Regions from separate parts of the Spongisporangium articulatum genome, predicted to be linked through region 1. Evidence: predicted binding sites of a transcription regulator. Region 1 holds the regulator's gene; the other holds the start of a gene.
The links. Region 1 encodes LexA, which represses DNA repair genes until DNA is damaged. Its sites were predicted from a motif close to TCGAACANNTGTTCGA; they were not measured.

Region 1 (8,485 bases):
GTCGACGGTCTCGATGACCTCACCGGTGGTGCGGGCGCGCAGGCCGAACTGCTCACCGTTCTCGACCGCGCGCATGAACTCGTCGTTCACGCGGACCGAGTTGTTCGCGTTCTGGTACTGCACCGAGACGATGTCGCGGCCGCCCAGGTCCATGTCGAACCCGGCGTCGCGCAGCGCGCGGATCTTGTCCTCCTCGCGCGCCTTCGTCTCGATGAACTCCTCGATGTCCGGGTGGTCCACGTCGAGCACGACCATCTTGGCCGCCCGCCGGGTGGCGCCACCGGACTTGATCGTCCCCGCGGAGGCGTCGGCCCCGCGCATGAAGGAGACCGGCCCGGATGCGGTGCCGCCGCTGGCCAGCAGCTCCTTCGAGGAACGGATGCGGGAGAGGTTCAGGCCGGCCCCGGAGCCGCCCTTGAAGATGAAGCCCTCCTCCTTGTACCAGTTCAGGATCGAGTCCATCGAGTCGTCGACCGACAGGATGAAGCACGCCGAGACCTGCTGCGGGGAGGCGGTTCCCACGTTGAACCAGACCGGGGAGTTGAAGCTGAACACCTGGTGCAGCAGCATCCAGGTCAGCTCGTGCTCGAAGACCTCGGCGTCGGCCGGCGAGGCGAAGTAGCCGTTCTCGCGGCCGGCCTTCACGTAGGTCAGGACGACCCGGTCGATCAGCTGACGGAGGCTCCACTCTCGCGCGTCGGTACCGACCGCCCCCCGGAAGTACTTGGTGGTGACGATCGTCGAGGCGTTGACCGACCAGAACTCCGGGAACTCGACGTTCTTCTGCTCGAAGATCGTCTCGCCGGACTTCCAGTTGGTCTGGACGACGTCCCGCCGCTCCCACGTCACCTCGTCGTAGGGGTGGACCCCCTCGGTGGTGTACACGCGGTCGATGGTCAGGCCGGTGGTCTGGACCCGGGGTGCGTCGCCGTGCTCGGAACCCTGTCGCGCGTCATGCGCGGGTCGGCCGGAAGCCGTCTCCGTCATGCTGGAATTCCCCTTATCGTGCGAGTGGACGTATGAGTTGCTTGGTGACCGCCGGCGACGAAACCTTCCCCAGCCCCGCCGCCGGCGGTGGTTCATGTGGGTGGCTCCACACCCGTGGGCTCGCGTTCGGCCCGCAGCAGCGTGATCGCCGACTCGAAGTCCTCGAGGTTGTCGAACGCCTGGTAGACGCTGGCGAACCGCAGGTACGCCACCTCGTCGAGCTCCCGCAGCGGAGCCAGGATGGTCAGCCCCACCTCGTGCGCGTCGATCTCGGCGCACCCGGTGCTGCGGATGGTCTCCTCCACGCGCTGGGCGAGGTGGGCCAGGTCGTCCTCGCTCACCGGGCGGCCCTGGCAGGCCTTGCGGACGCCCGTGATGATCTTCGAGCGACTGAACGGCTCGCTCGCCCCGGAACGCTTCACGACGGTGAGGCTGGCCGTCTCGACCGTGCTGAACCGGCGGCCGCACTCCGGGCACTGGCGGCGCCGCCGGATGGCGGTGCCGTCGTCGGTGCTGCGGGAATCGACGACCCGGGAGTCACCGTGACGGCAGAACGGGCAGTTCATCTCGACCCTCCTCAGCGATCCCGACCTGTATCGCAGTCGCACTCCGTAGAACACCCGGGCGCCCCGACCCCTTCCACGTACGAGGCGGAAGAGCGACTACATCTGGGTGAAACACATCGGTGTAACTACAACATCTGGGGGTAGACGTTAAGCCTCAACCCCAGGAGGCGCAACCCTGCCACGCCCGCGTCGCTCGGAAGTCGCGAGGAATCCGGGCCGGCCTGCGGGACCGCCGCTGGTCACGACGGCTTCGTGACTTTGCGCAACCAAAACTCTACCCGCCGTGATGAGTTCGGGGCTCATCCGTTCGCCCCCTGGACGGGCGGGACGACGAACGCCCGGCCCCCGCGGACGGGGCACCGGGCGCTCGGCGAACCTTCGCGTGGGACCTGACGCGCGCTCAGACCCGGCGCATGACGGCGACGACGCGGCCGAGGATCGTGGCGTCATCACCGGGGATCGGCTGGTAGGCCTGGTTAGCCGGCAGCAGCCAGATGTGACCGTCGCGCCGCTTGAAAGTCTTCACGGTCGCCTCACCGTCGATCATGGCCGCGACCACCTCGCCCTGCTCGGCCACGGGCTGCCGGCGCACGGCCACCCAGTCGCCGTCGCAGATCGCCGCCTCGATCATCGAGTCGCCGACCACCTTCAGCAGGAACAACTCACCCTCGCCGACCAGCTGGCGGGGCAGCGGGAACACCTCGTCGACGGCCTGCTCGGCCAGGATCGGGCCACCGGCCGCGATGCGCCCCACGACCGGGACGTACGCCGGTGCCGGGCGATCGTCGCCGGCCGCCCCCTCACCCAGGCCCACCCCGAGGCCGGCGCCCTCGCCGACCTGGACCTCCACGCGACCGGACTCGCCGGGCAGGATGACCTCGATGGCCCGCGGCCGGTTCGGGTCGCGCCGCAGGTAGCCCTTGCGCTCCAGGGCCGTGAGCTGGTGCGCGACGCTGCTGGGGCTGGTCAGGCCGACCGCCTCGCCGATCTCCCGCATGCTCGGCGGGTAGCCGCGCCGCTCGACCGCCGACCGGATGGTCTCCAGGACGCGCCGCTGGCGGGCCGTCAGCCCGTCGCCCCCGGGTGGGCCGTCGGGCAGCGTGTGCACCTGGGCACCGGCCTCCTCCTGCGGGTCACGACCTGTCATGACGACCTCCCTGGTGAGCCGGCGGACAACCTCTGTCTTCGCGATCACCGTAGGGGCCGGACGCGACACAATCAAACACGTGTTCGAACGTGTCTCGATTCTGTCGGTGCCGCCTGATAGACATACACCTGTTCGATCGAACGCCCGTTCGACGGACAGTTGTTCGAAGATCGAGCCAGCAGGAGGCCGCCGTGAGCACCCTCGTCGCACCCCGTACCGTCGGCACCGTCGGCACAGTCGTCCCGGCGCCGGCCCTGAGGTCCTCCACGCTGCGGCTGACCGCCCGTGGCCGGCGCCTCGTCGGGTTCCTCGTGGCCACCGGGCTGCTGCTCGCGGTCGTGCTGGGGGCCCTGCTGCTCAGCGGCACCGCGCAGGCGGGTAGCGACGTGCACCAGGTCCCGGTCGGCTATCACGTGGTGCTGCCGGGCGAGACGCTCTGGCAGATCGCCGGTGAGGTGGCACCGGGGGTCGACCGCCGCGACACCGTGAACGCGCTGATCGAGCTGAACGCGCTGCCCACGGCCGCCGTCCAGGTCGGTCAGAGGCTCGCCGTGCCCGCACAGGCCTGAGCCGGGGAGTTCGACCCGATTCGTCGGGTCAACGGCTGATCCGGGCGTCCTTCTCCGCCGCCAGGGCGCAGCCTGCGGGTATGGTCCCGGTGTCCAGCAGTCCCTGGAGGGCTGTACTTCAGTCCCCGAAGGGATTGGCACGTGAGTGATCCGACGATGGATCTGATGGTCCGCGCGGTCGTCGCCAGACAGCTGCAGGTCCCGCCCGACGACGTGACCGCCGACCTCGACCTGTACGAATGCATGATCGATGACGAGCAGGCCGTCGCGCTGCTGGCCGAGATGGGCCGCGCGCTCGACGTCCGCTTCCCCGACGACTTCCTCGACGGGCTGCACACCTACGCCGACCTGACCACCGCGGTCCGCGTGTCACTCTCCTAGCTCGAACCCTTGGCCCGCTCGTCGAGCCTGCGCAACGCTCCGAGCACGACCTCCCGGTCCGTCGTCGACCAGAACGGCGGCAACGAGGAGCGCAGGAAACCGCCGTAGCGGGCCGTCGCCAGGCGCGGGTCGAGCACCGCCACCACCCCGCGGTCGTCGTCCGAACGCACCAGGCGCCCCACCCCCTGGGCCAGCCGGAGCGCCGCGTGCACGGCCGAGACGGCCATGAAGCCGTTGCCACCCGCCTCGCTGACGGCGCGGGCCCGGGCCGACTGCAACGGGTCGTCGGGCCGCGGGAACGGGATCCGGTCGACCACCACCAGCTGGCACGAGGCGCCCGGCACGTCGACGCCCTGCCACAACGACAGCGTCCCGAACAGGCAGGTCTCCGGCTCCGCGGCGAAGGTCCGGACCAACGTCGCGGTGGTGTCGTCGCCCTGGCACAGGATCGGCACGTCGAGCCGGTCGCGCAACGCGTCGGCCGCCTCCTCCGCGGCCCGTCGCGAGGAGAACAGGCCGAGGGTGCGCCCGCCGGCAGCCCGGATCAGGGTCTCGAGCTCGTCGAGCACGGCCGCGGGCAACCCGTCGCGGCCCGGCGGTGGCAGCGTCTTGGCCACGTAGAGGATCGCCTGGCGCGGGTAGTCGAACGGGCTGCCCACGTCGAGTCCGGACCACGGTGGCGACTCGTCACCGGCCAGGCCCAGCGAACCGGCCATGGAGTCGAACGAGCCCCCGAGCGAGAGTGTCGCCGAGGTCAGCACCACCGACCGGTCCGAGAAGATCCGCTCCCGCAGCAACCCGGCGACCGACAGGGGCGCCACGTGCAACCCGATCCGCTCCCCGCCGTCCCCCGGGCCCGACGGGCGCCGCGACCGCGACACCCAGACCACGTCGAAGCTGCCCGGGCCCCCCGCTCCCCCGGCCAGCCGCTCGGTCACGTCGAACACCTCACCGACCGCGGCGCGCGCGAGTTGCCTTGCCCCGTCGGCGGTTCCGTCGGTCGAGTCCTTGGCCTTGTCCTTCTCGCCCTGGCCGAGCAGCGACATCAGGGCCCGGGCGGCATCCCGCAACGCCACGACGGCCGCCTGCAGCCCCTCCGGCAGGCCCTGCTCCAGCCGCCCCGCCGGCAGGGACGCCAGCACGTCGCCGAACGTCTCGCCGGCCAGCGTGAGGGAGTCGGTGTCGGCCAGCCCGGCCCGGCGCGCCGCCCGGGCCGCGGCCTCCACGCCCGAGGCGGTCAGCTCGTCGGTGATCACCGACGTGACCCGGTCGGGCAGCTCGTGGGCCTCGTCGACGACCAGGACGTCGTGCTCGGGCAGGATGTGCCCGCCCCCGAAGGCGTCGATCGCGACGAACGCATGGTTGGTGACGATGACGTCGACGTCGCGGGCCCGTTCCCGGGCGATCTCGACGTGGCACTGCAGGGCCTGCGGGCAGCGGGTCGCGCCGAGACACTCGTGCGCGGTCACCGAGACCTGCCGCCAGGCCCGCTCCGAGACGCCGGGCACCAGCTCGTCGCGGTCGCCCGTGGTCGTGGTCTCGGCCCACTCCCGCAGCCGCACCACCTCCCGGCCCAGTCGCGACGGGCCCGCACCGATCCACTGTCCGGTCACGGCGGCGGGCGCCGGGTCCGGGTGGTCGGCCGCCTCCGTGGCATCGCCTGCGTCGGGGACGTCGAACAGCGCGTCCTGCGGGAAGCCGCCCTCCAGCTTGTGCCGGCACAGGTAGTTGCTGCGCCCCTTCACCAGCTGCCAGGTCAGCCGCCGGCCGAGGGCGGGTTCGAGTGCGTCGGCCAGCCGCGGCAGGTCACGCTCGACGATCTGCGCCTGCAGGGTCAAGGTCGCGGTCGCCACGACCACGGGCCCGCCGGACTCGACGGCGTGCGCGGCCGCGGGCACCAGGTACCCCAGTGACTTGCCGGTGCCCGTGCCGGCCTGGACCAGGAGGTGCTCGTGCGCATCGACGGCCTTGGCGACCGACTCGGCCATCGCGAGCTGACCCGGACGCGGCGAGCCGCCGATCGAGGCCACCGCCGCCGACAACAGGACCGGGACGTCCGCCCGCCCGAGCGCGGCATCCTTCGGCTCGTGATCTCCGGGCACCAAAGAACCCTAACCTGCCTCCACTGAACTGCTGAATGCCCACGGTCCGCCCGTGTCGGACGCGCCGACCTGGCACCGTTCGTACAGAGCGTTCCGATCACCAGGCGGCGCGCCACAGTCGAGGTTTCAGGGGCGGCGCATGGGTGGCGCGAGGCAACAGAACCGCGACGACGGGCCGGTCGGTTCCGCCGGCCGAGGAGTGAGCGTGGAGTGGTCGCTGGGCCCGGGGGACGCCGGGTCCGCGCGCACGATCCGGCACCTGATCACCCAGGCCCTGCGGGACGCCGCGGTCCCCGGCAGCGACCTCGACTCGGCCGAGCTCGTGGTCGGCGAGCTGCTCTCCAACGTCGTCGTCCACACGAGCGGCCCGGCCCGGGTCTGCCTGAGCTGGGACGGCCGGTACCCACAGCTCGAGGTGGTCGACCACGGGCCGGGGACCGAGGACCTGCCGTGGGTGCTGCCGCAGGATCCGCTGGCCACCGGCGGACGCGGGCTCTACCTCGTCGCGCAGCTGGCCCGAGGCGTCTCGGTCGAGGCGCGCCCTACCGGCGGCGCCACGATCACCGTCACGCTCGACGTGCCGCGCGCCGACCCGCACGCCCTGTGAGACAAGGCTTCCGGACAGCGCAGAACCCGGCCGACCAGGGGTCGACCGGGTTCTGCGATGGGACTGCGGGGGTCAATCGACCGTCGACACCAGGCTCGGCAGCGTGATCTTCTCGGCCTTCACGAGCGCCACGTCGGCGACGCCGTTCGTGATGAAGACCTGGAGCGGCAGGGCCGGCAGCTGGACGTTCGGCAGGTCCGGGGTGAACGTCGTCGGGATCAGCCCGAAGAGGCTGCCCGACATCTTCTTCACGTACAGGTCGACGTTGTAGATGGTGACGTCGTCCTTGGGGTCCGTGATCAGAACCGTGTGCCCGTCGAACTCGTAGGACTGCTCCATGCCGCTCACGACCAGCTTCGAAGCGTGCATCTTCAACACCTTGACGGTGTCGCCGTTGGCCTTCGTGACCGTCGTGGTGCCCTGGTAGGCGAAGCCGTTCAGGGTGAGGCGCTTCGCGTTGAGCTTGGAGCTGCTGTTCGCGACCACGAAGTCGGGGGCGGCCGCCTTCTTCACCGCCGTGTCACCGGCGGCCTTCTGCGCGGCGGTGCACGCCTTCAGCTCGGAGGCCGCCTTGTCGGCCGCCGCCCCGGGCTGGGTGGCGCTCGTGACGGTGTCCGGGCAGTTCGCCGCCGCCGCCACGTCGCCGTCCGTCGACTTGCCGTCGGCCTTGTTGCCGCCCAGACCGGGGATCGTGATGCCACCGATCTTGGTGCCGCCCGTCCCGGCGCTGGCCGAGGCGGAGGGCGTCGCCGAGGGCGACGGGCTGGCCGAGGCGGACGGCGCCGGCTGAGCCGGGGGGATCAGCCAGTCGAACAGGCCCGCCTGGGCGTTGCCGGCCGCCTGGGCCGGCGCCGCGACGATGCCGGACACGGCGATCGCGGCGATGACCAGCGGGACCAGCAGGGTCGACCGGACCTGGGCCTTGGGCGGCTCCAGCTCGGACGACTCGGGGGTCGGGATGCGGGAACGCCACGGGTTGCGCATCGGACGCTCCGATTCGTCGGATTCGTCCGCGGCGCTGGGCGCCGCCGCCGGGGCGGCCGGCTCCGCCGAGTAGGAGGAGCTCGACGTGCCCGACGAGTACGAGTAGTCATCGAACGCCGAACGGCTCACCGGCTCGGCGACGGGCGCCGGCTCCGCGTCCGCCTCGGTCTCGTCGGCCCACGTGGAGGACCGGTGCGAGCCCTGGTACGAGTCGTCGTAGGAGTAGTCCTCGTTCGACTCGTTCGCCTCGTTCGACTCGTACGGGTCGGCCACGGTCGTCTCGGTCTCGTAACCGGCCGCAGCGACCGGTGAGACGTCCTCCGCGGGGACCGGGTCGTCGAATTCACGGACCTCGGCCCCGAGGGGCTCCCACGACAGCACGAGCGACCCGCCCACGACCAGCAGGATCATCCCGATCACGAAACCCCCGAGGTTCGTGGCCAGGATGCTCAGCGGTCCGAGGACGAGGATCACCCAACCGGTGATCACGCGCTGCGGGGGCTGGGCGAGCGTGATGGCGCCCATGATCACCGCGACGAGCGCGATGAAGATCGTCAGCAGGCCGGGCAGGCCCTGCATGACCACCACGTGCATCGGGGCCATGGCGACCGAGTAGATCTCCAGGCCGGCGGCGATGGCGAGGGTCGCGCCCCAGAAGGGCCGTTCGCGACGCCAAGCGGCGAAGGCCTCCTTACGGCTGGCCATTCCAGCTCGCCTCCGCTCTCCCTACGGCGTCGATCTTCGCAGCGTCGGTGCTGCGCAGGTCGTTGGGCATTCCGTTGCACTCCAGCTTGAGTTGCTTCGGCCGGTGCACCCGGCTCCTGAAGACCTCAGGAGCCGGGCCACACCGCTGGGCTCAGAACCCAGGAGGTACTAGAAGCACTCGTCCTTGCCGAAGGCGGCGGTCATCTTCAGGCCCTTGAGCTTGAAGGTGCCGGCCGTGGTGGCCCACGCCTGGATGTCGACGTCGTTGATGTCGACCGAGGTGGCGTCGAGGGAGAAGGCGCCCTTGTCGCCGGAGACCGGGCCGCGGTCCGACGTCGAGGCGTCGATGCCGATGCGCGGGTTGTTGAAGACCACGTCACCCTGCAGCAGGTCGAGGTCGGTGACCATGTTGGTGGCCTCGACCGGGTCCGTGTCCG
Region 2 (8,485 bases), on a different contig from region 1:
ATACGAGCTCATCGGTCGCCTGGTGCACATCGACGTTCACGATGGACACGTCGAACTCGGACTCGGCGGCCATTTCGACCTCGGCGGTGCGCAGCCGGCGGGCCCGCTCCTCGCTGTCCTCGGTGCCGCGGCCGACGAGCCGGCGGACCAGTTCCTCGATGCTCGGCGGCTTGAGGAACACGAAGAACGCGCCCGGCATGTTCTGCCGGACCTGCCGGGCCCCCTGGAGGTCGATCTCCAGCAGGGCGGGGCGGCCCTCGCGCAGGGCCTGTTCGACGGGCCCGCGCGGCGTGCCGTAGCGGTGCCGGCCGTGGACCTGAGCCCACTCCAGGAGCTCACCGGCCTCGACCATGCGGTCGAACTCGGCCTCGTCGACGAAGTGGTAGTGCACGCCCTCGACCTCACCGGGCCGGGGACTGCGGGTGGTGGCCGAGACGGAGAGCCAGACCTGGGGGTACCGGGTGCGGATGTCGGCGGCGACGGTGCCCTTGCCGACGGCGGTCGGACCGGCGAGCACGGTCAGGCGGCTGCTGGTGCCAGCGACCCGACCGTGCTCACGAGGGGTGCCCTGCGACGGCACGGGAACCCCCTCTCCGACCATTGCCTCGGCTCAGCGGTTGTCTCGTCGGACCAGGCTCAGCGGGCGAACCGGTCGACCAGGGCGGCGATCTGGTTGGACCCGAGGCCCCGCACGCGGCGGGACTCGGAGATGCCGATCTCCTCCATGATCTGCCGGGCCCGGACCTTGCCGACGCCCGGGAGGGCCTCCAGGAGCGCGGAGACCTTCATCTTGCCGATCACCTCGTTGTCCTGACCCTCCTTGATGACATCGCCGAGGGAACCCTGGGAGTACTTGAGCTTGTTCTTGATCTCGGCGCGGGCCCGCCGAGCTTCGGCCGCCTTCTGCAGGGCGGCGGCGCGCTGCTCGGGGGTCAGGGGGGGCAGAGCCACTTCGGTCACCTCGGTCAACTCGTGCTGCTCTCAACGGTGGTTGCGGGGCGAGCCGCATGGAAGATCCCATGAGCTGCACTCCCCGATGGCGAACCTAGCGACTCTGCGTACGGTCCAGCAACGCGGGGTCCCGTGAAGTCGGCTCGTAGACACGTGCTTCACCACATCTGCCGGTCGTCATACCAGCGCGCCAGGAAATCCGCGACCGCGGCCTCGCTGAGCGGGGCACCGTCCCAGCGACCGGTCACCGCGTCACTGCCGACGTGCGCGTACTGCCGGGGAACATCGGCCAGGTCCCCGCTCAGGGGTGGCGCCGGTTCCCAGGCCGTGCCGTCCGGCCATGCGAAGGCGAACCGTTGCCGTCCCTGCGCCAGGATCGTGAAGGCACCTTCGTGCAGCAGCCTGTGATGCTCGCCGCAGAGCAGGACGAGGTTGTCCACGGTCGTCCCCCCGCCGCGCCCCCAGTGGACCACGTGGTGGGCGTGCAGGAAGCGGTCCCGTCGGCACCCCGGAGCCCGGCATCCGCCGTCCCGGGTCCAGAGCACCGCCAGTTGTCGCGACGTCGGACGCCGACGGGAGCGGCCCAGATCCAGCGTCCGGCCGTCGCCGGCCAGCACCGCCGTCCGCAGCGCGCCGTCGTCGATCAGCTGCCGCAGGAGCGCAGGTCCGACGGGCGGCCCGTCGCAGAACCGGGCCGGGTCAGGCGTGGGCCGGGGCAGCGCGGACGGCGACGCCGGTCGGTCGCCGCCGACCATCGGTTCCTGACGCACCTCGCGGTCGGTGAGTGCGGTCCGGAGCTCGTCCAGAGGGGCCAGGACGACGACCTGCGCGGCCGGCGCGAAGCGCGGGGCCTCCGGTGCGGCGAGCACGGTCTCGGCCATCGCGACGACGGCCGGGGCGAGGTCGGCCGGGGCTCTTCCGGTCAGCTCGGAGACCGACGCCGCGGGCGGTGACGGTTCCGCGGAACCGTCGCCCGCGACGTGCAGCAGCTCGGCCTGGGCCCGCGCGGTCGCGGCCAGGAACGCCGCTCCGCCGGCCGCGTCGAGGCGGCCCCACACCACCAGCTCGCCCTCGTCGTTCCACCGCCACTGCAGCGACGGGCCCGACTCCCGCGGCGCCGGGACGCGCACGCCGGGGTTCCCGATGACCGCCGCCTCGCCGGCCCTTCCCTGGGCGACGTCACGGTCGAGGACGGCGACCTTCCGCAGGCCGCGGGCGAGCCGCTCGACCTGGGCGGCCGTCGAGTGCAGGGCGGCGTCGACCAGCTCCCCCTCGCTCAATGGCGTGGCCACGCGGGTGATGGCCCGGACCTTCGAGTACGAGAGTCGACCAGCGGCGAAGTTCTCCCGCACGCTCGGCAGGACCGGCTCCCCACCGTCGCCGTGCACGGCCCGGGCGACCCGCAGGTACTCCCGAGCCGTGCGCTCGTCCAGCGCGCAACGCCACGTCAGCCAGTGGACGCACGAGACGACCCCCGGCAGTTGCCACCCCCGGCGCCGGTCGAACTCGGCCAGCAGTTCGAGGAACCGGGCCGTGGCGGCCGCGATCTGCCCCGCCAACGTGCACAGCTGCGTCTCCACCTCGGCGATGGGCACCTGCTCCGGCGACGCCGTGACGACGACCCGGCCCGGCCGGTTCTCCTGCTGACTCAACTGGTGCATGGCCACGCCCCCGCGCGATCGGCGAACATTTGTTCGAACCTAACCCCGGGGTCCGACAGTCGCGGTTCCGCGGAACCGTCCGCGTCCGTCCCGTCGTCGCATGGACGACGCGCAGCTGTGGGAGTCGGCGGGGCTCCTTCGCCCGCTCGGGGCACGGCATGACGGCGGCCGCCGCCGGCGCCACCTACAGCGCCGGGCGCACGACCGAGGACGAGATCGACCTCGGGGTGAGCATTCTCGACCAGGCCATCGGCGACCTGACGTCGGGCTCAGGCCAGGACCGCGCGCACCGAGTCGACCGTGCGCAGGGCCGCATCGCGCAGGGCCCGGACGTCGGGGCCCGCGGCCAGGACCTCACGGCTGCTGTTGGGCAGCACGTGCGGCAGGGCGGCGCCGAACACCTCGCGCAGGTCGGCGGCGGTCGCACCCTGGGCGCCGATCCCGGGCGCCAGGATCGGGCCGTTGAGCGCGCCCAGGTCCACGGAGCGGGCCTCGCCGGTGACGGTGGCCCCGATCACCACGCCGACCGACCCGAGCGGCGCGGCACCGGCGTTGCGGGCCGCGACGTCGTCCACCACCGCCTGGCCCACCGTGCGCCCGTCCGCCCCGCGGGCGAGCTGCACCGACCCGCCCTCGGGATTGGACGTCAGGGCCAACACGAACACCCCGCGCCCGGTCTTCGCGGCCAGGTCGAGCAGGGGGCTCAGCGACCCGAACCCGAGGAACGGGGAGGCGGTCACGGCGTCCCCGGCCAGGGGCGAGCCCTCCCCCGCATAGGCGTCGGCGTAGGCGGCCATCGTCGAGCCGATGTCCCCGCGCTTGGCGTCGACGACCGACAGGGCACCGCCGGATCTCAGATCCGCGAGAACCCTTTCCAGCACGGCGATCCCACGAGAACCGAACCGCTCGAAGAACGCCGCCTGCGGCTTCACCACCGCGACCGAGCCGGCCAGGGCCTCGACGCAGGTCAGGGCGAACCGCTCCAGCCCGCTCACGTCGTCCGGCAGGCCCCACGCGGCCAGCAGGCCCGGGTGCGGGTCGATGCCCACGCACAGCGGCCCCCGGGACGCCGTGAGCTCGCTCAGGCGCGCCCCGAACGTGAGGCTCACGCCTCGCCCCGCAGGGCCCGCAGGGTGGCCGCGTGCTCCTGCAACGACGCCACCTTGACCTCCTCGTTGCGGGCCGCCTCGATCGCCTGGACCGCCGCGGCGAACTGCTGCACGGTGGTGATCATCGGCCGGTCGACCGCCGTGGTGGCCGCGCGGATCTCGTAGCCGTCGGCCCGGGCGGCGGGCCCGGACGGCGTGTTGACCACCATGTCGATCTCGCCGGCGGCGATCCGGTCGACGATTGTCGGTTCGCCGTCCGGCCCCTGGCCGGCGCCGAGCTTGCGCACCACCGTCGACCCGATCCCGTTGCGGCGCAATACCTCTGCCGTTCCCTCGGTGGCCAGGATCTCGAACCCGAGCTGGGTCAGCCGCTGCACCGGGAACACGATCGAGCGCTTGTCCCCGTCGGCCACGGAGACGAAGACCCGCCCCGCGTCGGGCAACCCGCCGTAGGCGGCGGCCTGCGACTTGGCGAAGGCGTGCGGGAAGTCGGCGTCGATGCCCATCACCTCACCGGTGGACCGCATCTCGGGTCCGAGCAGCGAGTCGACCACCGAACCCTGCGGCGTCCGGAACCGCTTGAAGGGCAGCACGGCCTCCTTGACCGACACCGGCGCCTCGAGCGGCATCCGCCCGCCGTCGCCGTCGGCCGGCAGCAGCCCCTCGGCGCGCAGCTGCGCGACGGTGGCCCCGAGCATGATCCGGGCGCACGCCTTGGCCAGCGGCACGGCGGTCGCCTTGGACACGAACGGTGCGGTCCGCGACGCCCGGGGGTTGGCCTCCAGGACGTAGAGAACGCCTGCGGCGAGAGCGAACTGGACGTTCAGCAGCCCGCGCACCCCGACCCCGCGGGCGATCGCCTCGGTCGACGTCCGGATCCGCTCCAGCTCCCCCGCGCCGAGCGTCACGGGCGGCAGCACGCACGAGGAGTCGCCGGAGTGGATACCGGCCTCCTCGATGTGCTCCATGATCCCGCCGAGGTACATCTCCTCGCCGTCGAACAGGGCGTCGACGTCGATCTCGATCGCGTCGTCCAGGAACCGGTCGATGAGAACCGGCCGATCGGGCCCGATCTCGGTCGAGCGGGACAGGTAGTCGGCCAGCTGCGCCTCGTCGTAGACGATCTCCATGCCGCGCCCGCCGAGCACGTACGAGGGCCGGGCCAGCACGGGGTAACCGATCTCGTCGGCGATCCGCCGCGCCTCACCGAAGCTGACCGCCGTCCCGTGCTTGGGCGCGGGCAGCCCAGCGTCGGCCAGGACGACCCCGAAGGCACCGCGGTGCTCGGCCAGGTGGATCGCCTCGGGCGACGTGCCGACGATCGGCACCCCGTTGGCCTTCAGCCGCGCCGCGAGCCCCAGCGGCGTCTGCCCGCCCAGTTGAACGATGACGCCGACCAGCTCACCGGCGGCCTGTTCGGCGTGCACGATCTCGAGCACGTCCTCGAGCGTGAGCGGTTCGAAGTACAGCCGGTCGGAGGTGTCGTAGTCGGTCGACACCGTCTCGGGGTTGCAGTTGACCATGATCGTCTCGTACCCGGCGTCACGTAGCGCGAAAGACGCATGGACACAGGAGTAGTCGAACTCGACGCCCTGCCCGATCCGGTTCGGACCCGACCCCAGGATCACGACCTTGCGGGCGTCGGACGGCACGACCTCGGTCTCCTCGTCGTACGACGAGTAGTGGTAGGGCGTCGAGGCCGCGAACTCGGCCGCGCACGTGTCGACGGTCTTGAACACGGGCCGGACCCCGAGCGCGTGCCGCACGCCACGGATCACGTCCTCCCCCGTCGGGCTCGAGCCGAGCCCGCGCAGGGCGGCCAGCTGGACGTCCGAGAAGCCGTGCCGCTTGGCCTCGCGCAGCAGTTCGGGGGTGAGCTGATCGGCCTCCCGGACGGCGGTCGCCACCTCCTCGAGGAGGAACAGCTGGTCGAGGAACCAGGGGTCGATCTTCGTGGCCTCGAACAGCTGCTCGGGCGTCGCGCCGCCGCGAATGGCCTGCTGCACGTTGAGCAGTCGGTCCTCGGTGGGCCGCTTCACCGACTCCAGCAGCACGGCGAGCTCGGCACCCGCGGGTGCGGCGCCGTCCCAGTGGAACGTCGAGCCCTTCTTCTCCAGGGAGCGGAGAGCCTTCTGCAACGCCTCGGTGAAGCACCGGCCGATCGCCATGGCCTCACCGACCGACTTCATGGTCGTGGTCAGCGTCGGATCGGCCGCCGGGAACTTCTCGAAGGCGAACCGGGGCACCTTCACGACGATGTAGTCGAGCGTCGGCTCGAACGACGCCGGGGTCTTCTCGGTGATGTCGTTGGGGATCTCGTCGAGGGTGTAGCCGACCGCCAGCCGGGCCGCGATCTTGGCGATCGGGAACCCGGTCGCCTTGGAGGCCAGGGCGGACGAGCGGGACACGCGCGGGTTCATCTCGATCACGACGACGCGCCCGTCGGCCGGGTTCACCGCGAACTGGATGTTGCAGCCGCCGGTGTCGACACCGACCTCGCGGATCACGCCGATGCCGATGTCGCGCAGGTTCTGGTACTCGCGGTCGGTCAGGGTCAGCGCGGGCGCCACCGTGATCGAGTCGCCGGTGTGCACGCCCATCGGGTCGAGGTTCTCGATCGAGCAGACCACCACGACGTTGTCGTTGCGGTCGCGCATCAGCTCGAGCTCGTACTCCTTCCACCCGATGATCGACTCCTCGAGGAGGACCTCGGTGGTCGGCGAGTAGTGCAGCCCGTCCCCGGCGATCCGGCGCAGGTCGGCCTCGTCGTAGGCGATGCCCGAGCCCAGGCCGCCCATGGTGAAGGACGGCCGGATCACGACCGGGTAGCCGAGCCCCTCGGTCGCCTTCAGGCAGTCGTCCATGGAGTGGCAGATCACCGAGCGGGCCACACTCGCGTCCAGCCCGTACTTCTGCGACACCCGTTCGACGACGCCCTTGAACAGCTGCCGGTCCTCGCCCGCCTCGATGGCGGCGACGTTGGCGCCGATCAGCTCGACGCCGTACTTCTCCAGCACGCCGGCCGCGTGCAGGGACATCGCCGTGTTCAGCGCGGTCTGCCCGCCCAGGGTGGCCAGCAGCGCGTCCGGGCGCTCCTTGGCGATGATCGCCTCGACCACCTCGGGGGTGATCGGCTCGACGTACGTCGCGTCGGCGAACTCGGGGTCGGTCATGATCGTGGCCGGGTTCGAGTTCACCAGGACGACGCGCAGCCCCTCGGCGCGCAGCACCCGGCACGCCTGGGTGCCGGAGTAGTCGAACTCGCAGGCCTGCCCGATGACGATCGGCCCGGAGCCGATCACCATGACCGACTGGATGTCGTCCCGCTTCACTTGCCGTTCTCCATAACCTCGACGAACCGGTCGAACAGGTAGGCGGCGTCGTGCGGTCCGGCCGCCGCCTCCGGGTGGTACTGGACCGAGAAGGCCGGCAGGTCGAGACAGTTCAGCCCCTCGACCACCTGGTCGTTCAGGCAGACGTGGCTGACCTCGACGAGCCCGAACTCGGCCCCGGCGGGGGCCTGGACCGAGCCCTCCAGCGGCGCGTCCACGGCGAACCCGTGGTTGTGGGCCGTCACCTCGACCTTGCCGGTACGCCGGTCGAGCACCGGCTGGTTGATGCCCCGGTGGCCGTAACCCAGCTTGTACGTGCCGAACCCGAGCGCGCGGCCCAGCACCTGGTTGCCGAAGCAGATGCCGAACAGCGGCACCCGGCGGGCGAGCACCTCGCGCACCAGCGCCACCTGAGCGTCGGCGGTGGCCGGGTCCCCCGGGCCGTTCGACAGGAAGACGCCGTCCGGGCTCACCGCGAGGACGTCGTCGATCGAGGCCGTCGCGGGCAGCACGTGCGACTCGATGCCCCGCTGGGCCATCCGGTGGGGGGTCATCGATTTGATCCCGAGGTCGATCGAGGCGACCGTGAACCGCTTCTCGCCCTGCGCCGGGACGACGTACGCCTCCCCGGTGCTGACCTCCTCGGCCAGTTGGGCACCGGCCATCTGCGGCGACCGGCGAACCTCCTCGACCAGCTCCTCGACCGGCCGGACGAGCGCCTGCCCACCGGAGAAGATCCCGACCCGCATGGCCCCCCGCTCGCGCAGGTGCCGGGTGATCGAGCGGGTGTCGACGTGGCTGATGCCGACGACCTCCTGGGCGGCCAGCTCCTCGCCGAGCCCGCGCCGCGAGCGCCAGTTGGAGGGGCGCCGGGCGGGGTCGCGGACGACGTACCCGGACACCCAGATCCGGCGGGACTCACCGTCCTCGTCGTTCACCCCGGTGTTGCCGATGTGCGGGGCCGTCATCACGACGACCTGGCCGTAGTAGGACGGGTCGGTCAGCGTCTCCTGGTAACCGGTCATGCCGGTGTTGAAGACGGCCTCGCCGACCGTCGTCCCGAGGGCGCCGTAGGCCTGGCCGCGCCAGACCGAACCGTCCTCGAGGACCAGGACCGCGGGGATGTCTGCCGAACTCATACGAGAACCTCCTGTAGCTCCCCGTCCTGCAACTGCCCGTCGAGCACCGTCGCCCGGCCGGCGAAGAACGTGTGCACCACCGCGCCGTGCAGCTCGCGGCCGCGCAGCGGCGAGTTGCGCCCCTGGGTGGCCATCGCCGCCGGGTCGCACTCGTACCGGGCGGCCGGGTCGACCAGGGTCAGGTGGGCCGGTTCGCCGACGGCGATCGGGCGGCCCTGCCCGGCGACCCGCCCGATCCTGGCGGGCGCGGCCGACATCCGCTCGGCGACGCCGGCCCAGTCGAGCAGCCCGGT

Region 2: ACIB24_RS17725 (HNH endonuclease signature motif containing protein) is a predicted target of LexA. The motif match lies at 2,634-2,649, and genes of this name have one in related genera.

What each region holds. Positions count from the first base shown of each region.
Region 1 is NZ_JBITLV010000003.1:313,593-322,077, forward strand. It holds gene ACIB24_RS11070 (vitamin B12-dependent ribonucleotide reductase) at 1-987, opposite strand, end outside; gene nrdR (transcriptional regulator NrdR) at 1,080-1,553, opposite strand; gene lexA (transcriptional repressor LexA) at 1,954-2,700, opposite strand; gene ACIB24_RS11085 (LysM peptidoglycan-binding domain-containing protein) at 2,892-3,269, shown strand; gene ACIB24_RS11090 (acyl carrier protein) at 3,411-3,650, shown strand; gene ACIB24_RS11095 (ATP-dependent DNA helicase) at 3,647-5,752, opposite strand; gene ACIB24_RS11100 (ATP-binding protein) at 5,958-6,359, shown strand; gene ACIB24_RS11105 (DUF6114 domain-containing protein) at 6,432-8,048, opposite strand; gene ACIB24_RS11110 (DUF6230 family protein) at 8,217-8,485, opposite strand, start outside.
Region 2 is NZ_JBITLV010000006.1:111,489-119,973, reverse strand. It holds gene gmk (guanylate kinase) at 1-580, opposite strand, end outside; gene mihF (integration host factor, actinobacterial type) at 637-951, opposite strand; gene ACIB24_RS17725 (HNH endonuclease signature motif containing protein) at 1,110-2,612, opposite strand; gene pyrF (orotidine-5'-phosphate decarboxylase) at 2,882-3,721, opposite strand; gene carB (carbamoyl-phosphate synthase large subunit) at 3,718-7,053, opposite strand; gene carA (glutamine-hydrolyzing carbamoyl-phosphate synthase small subunit) at 7,050-8,192, opposite strand; gene ACIB24_RS17705 (dihydroorotase) at 8,189-8,485, opposite strand, start outside.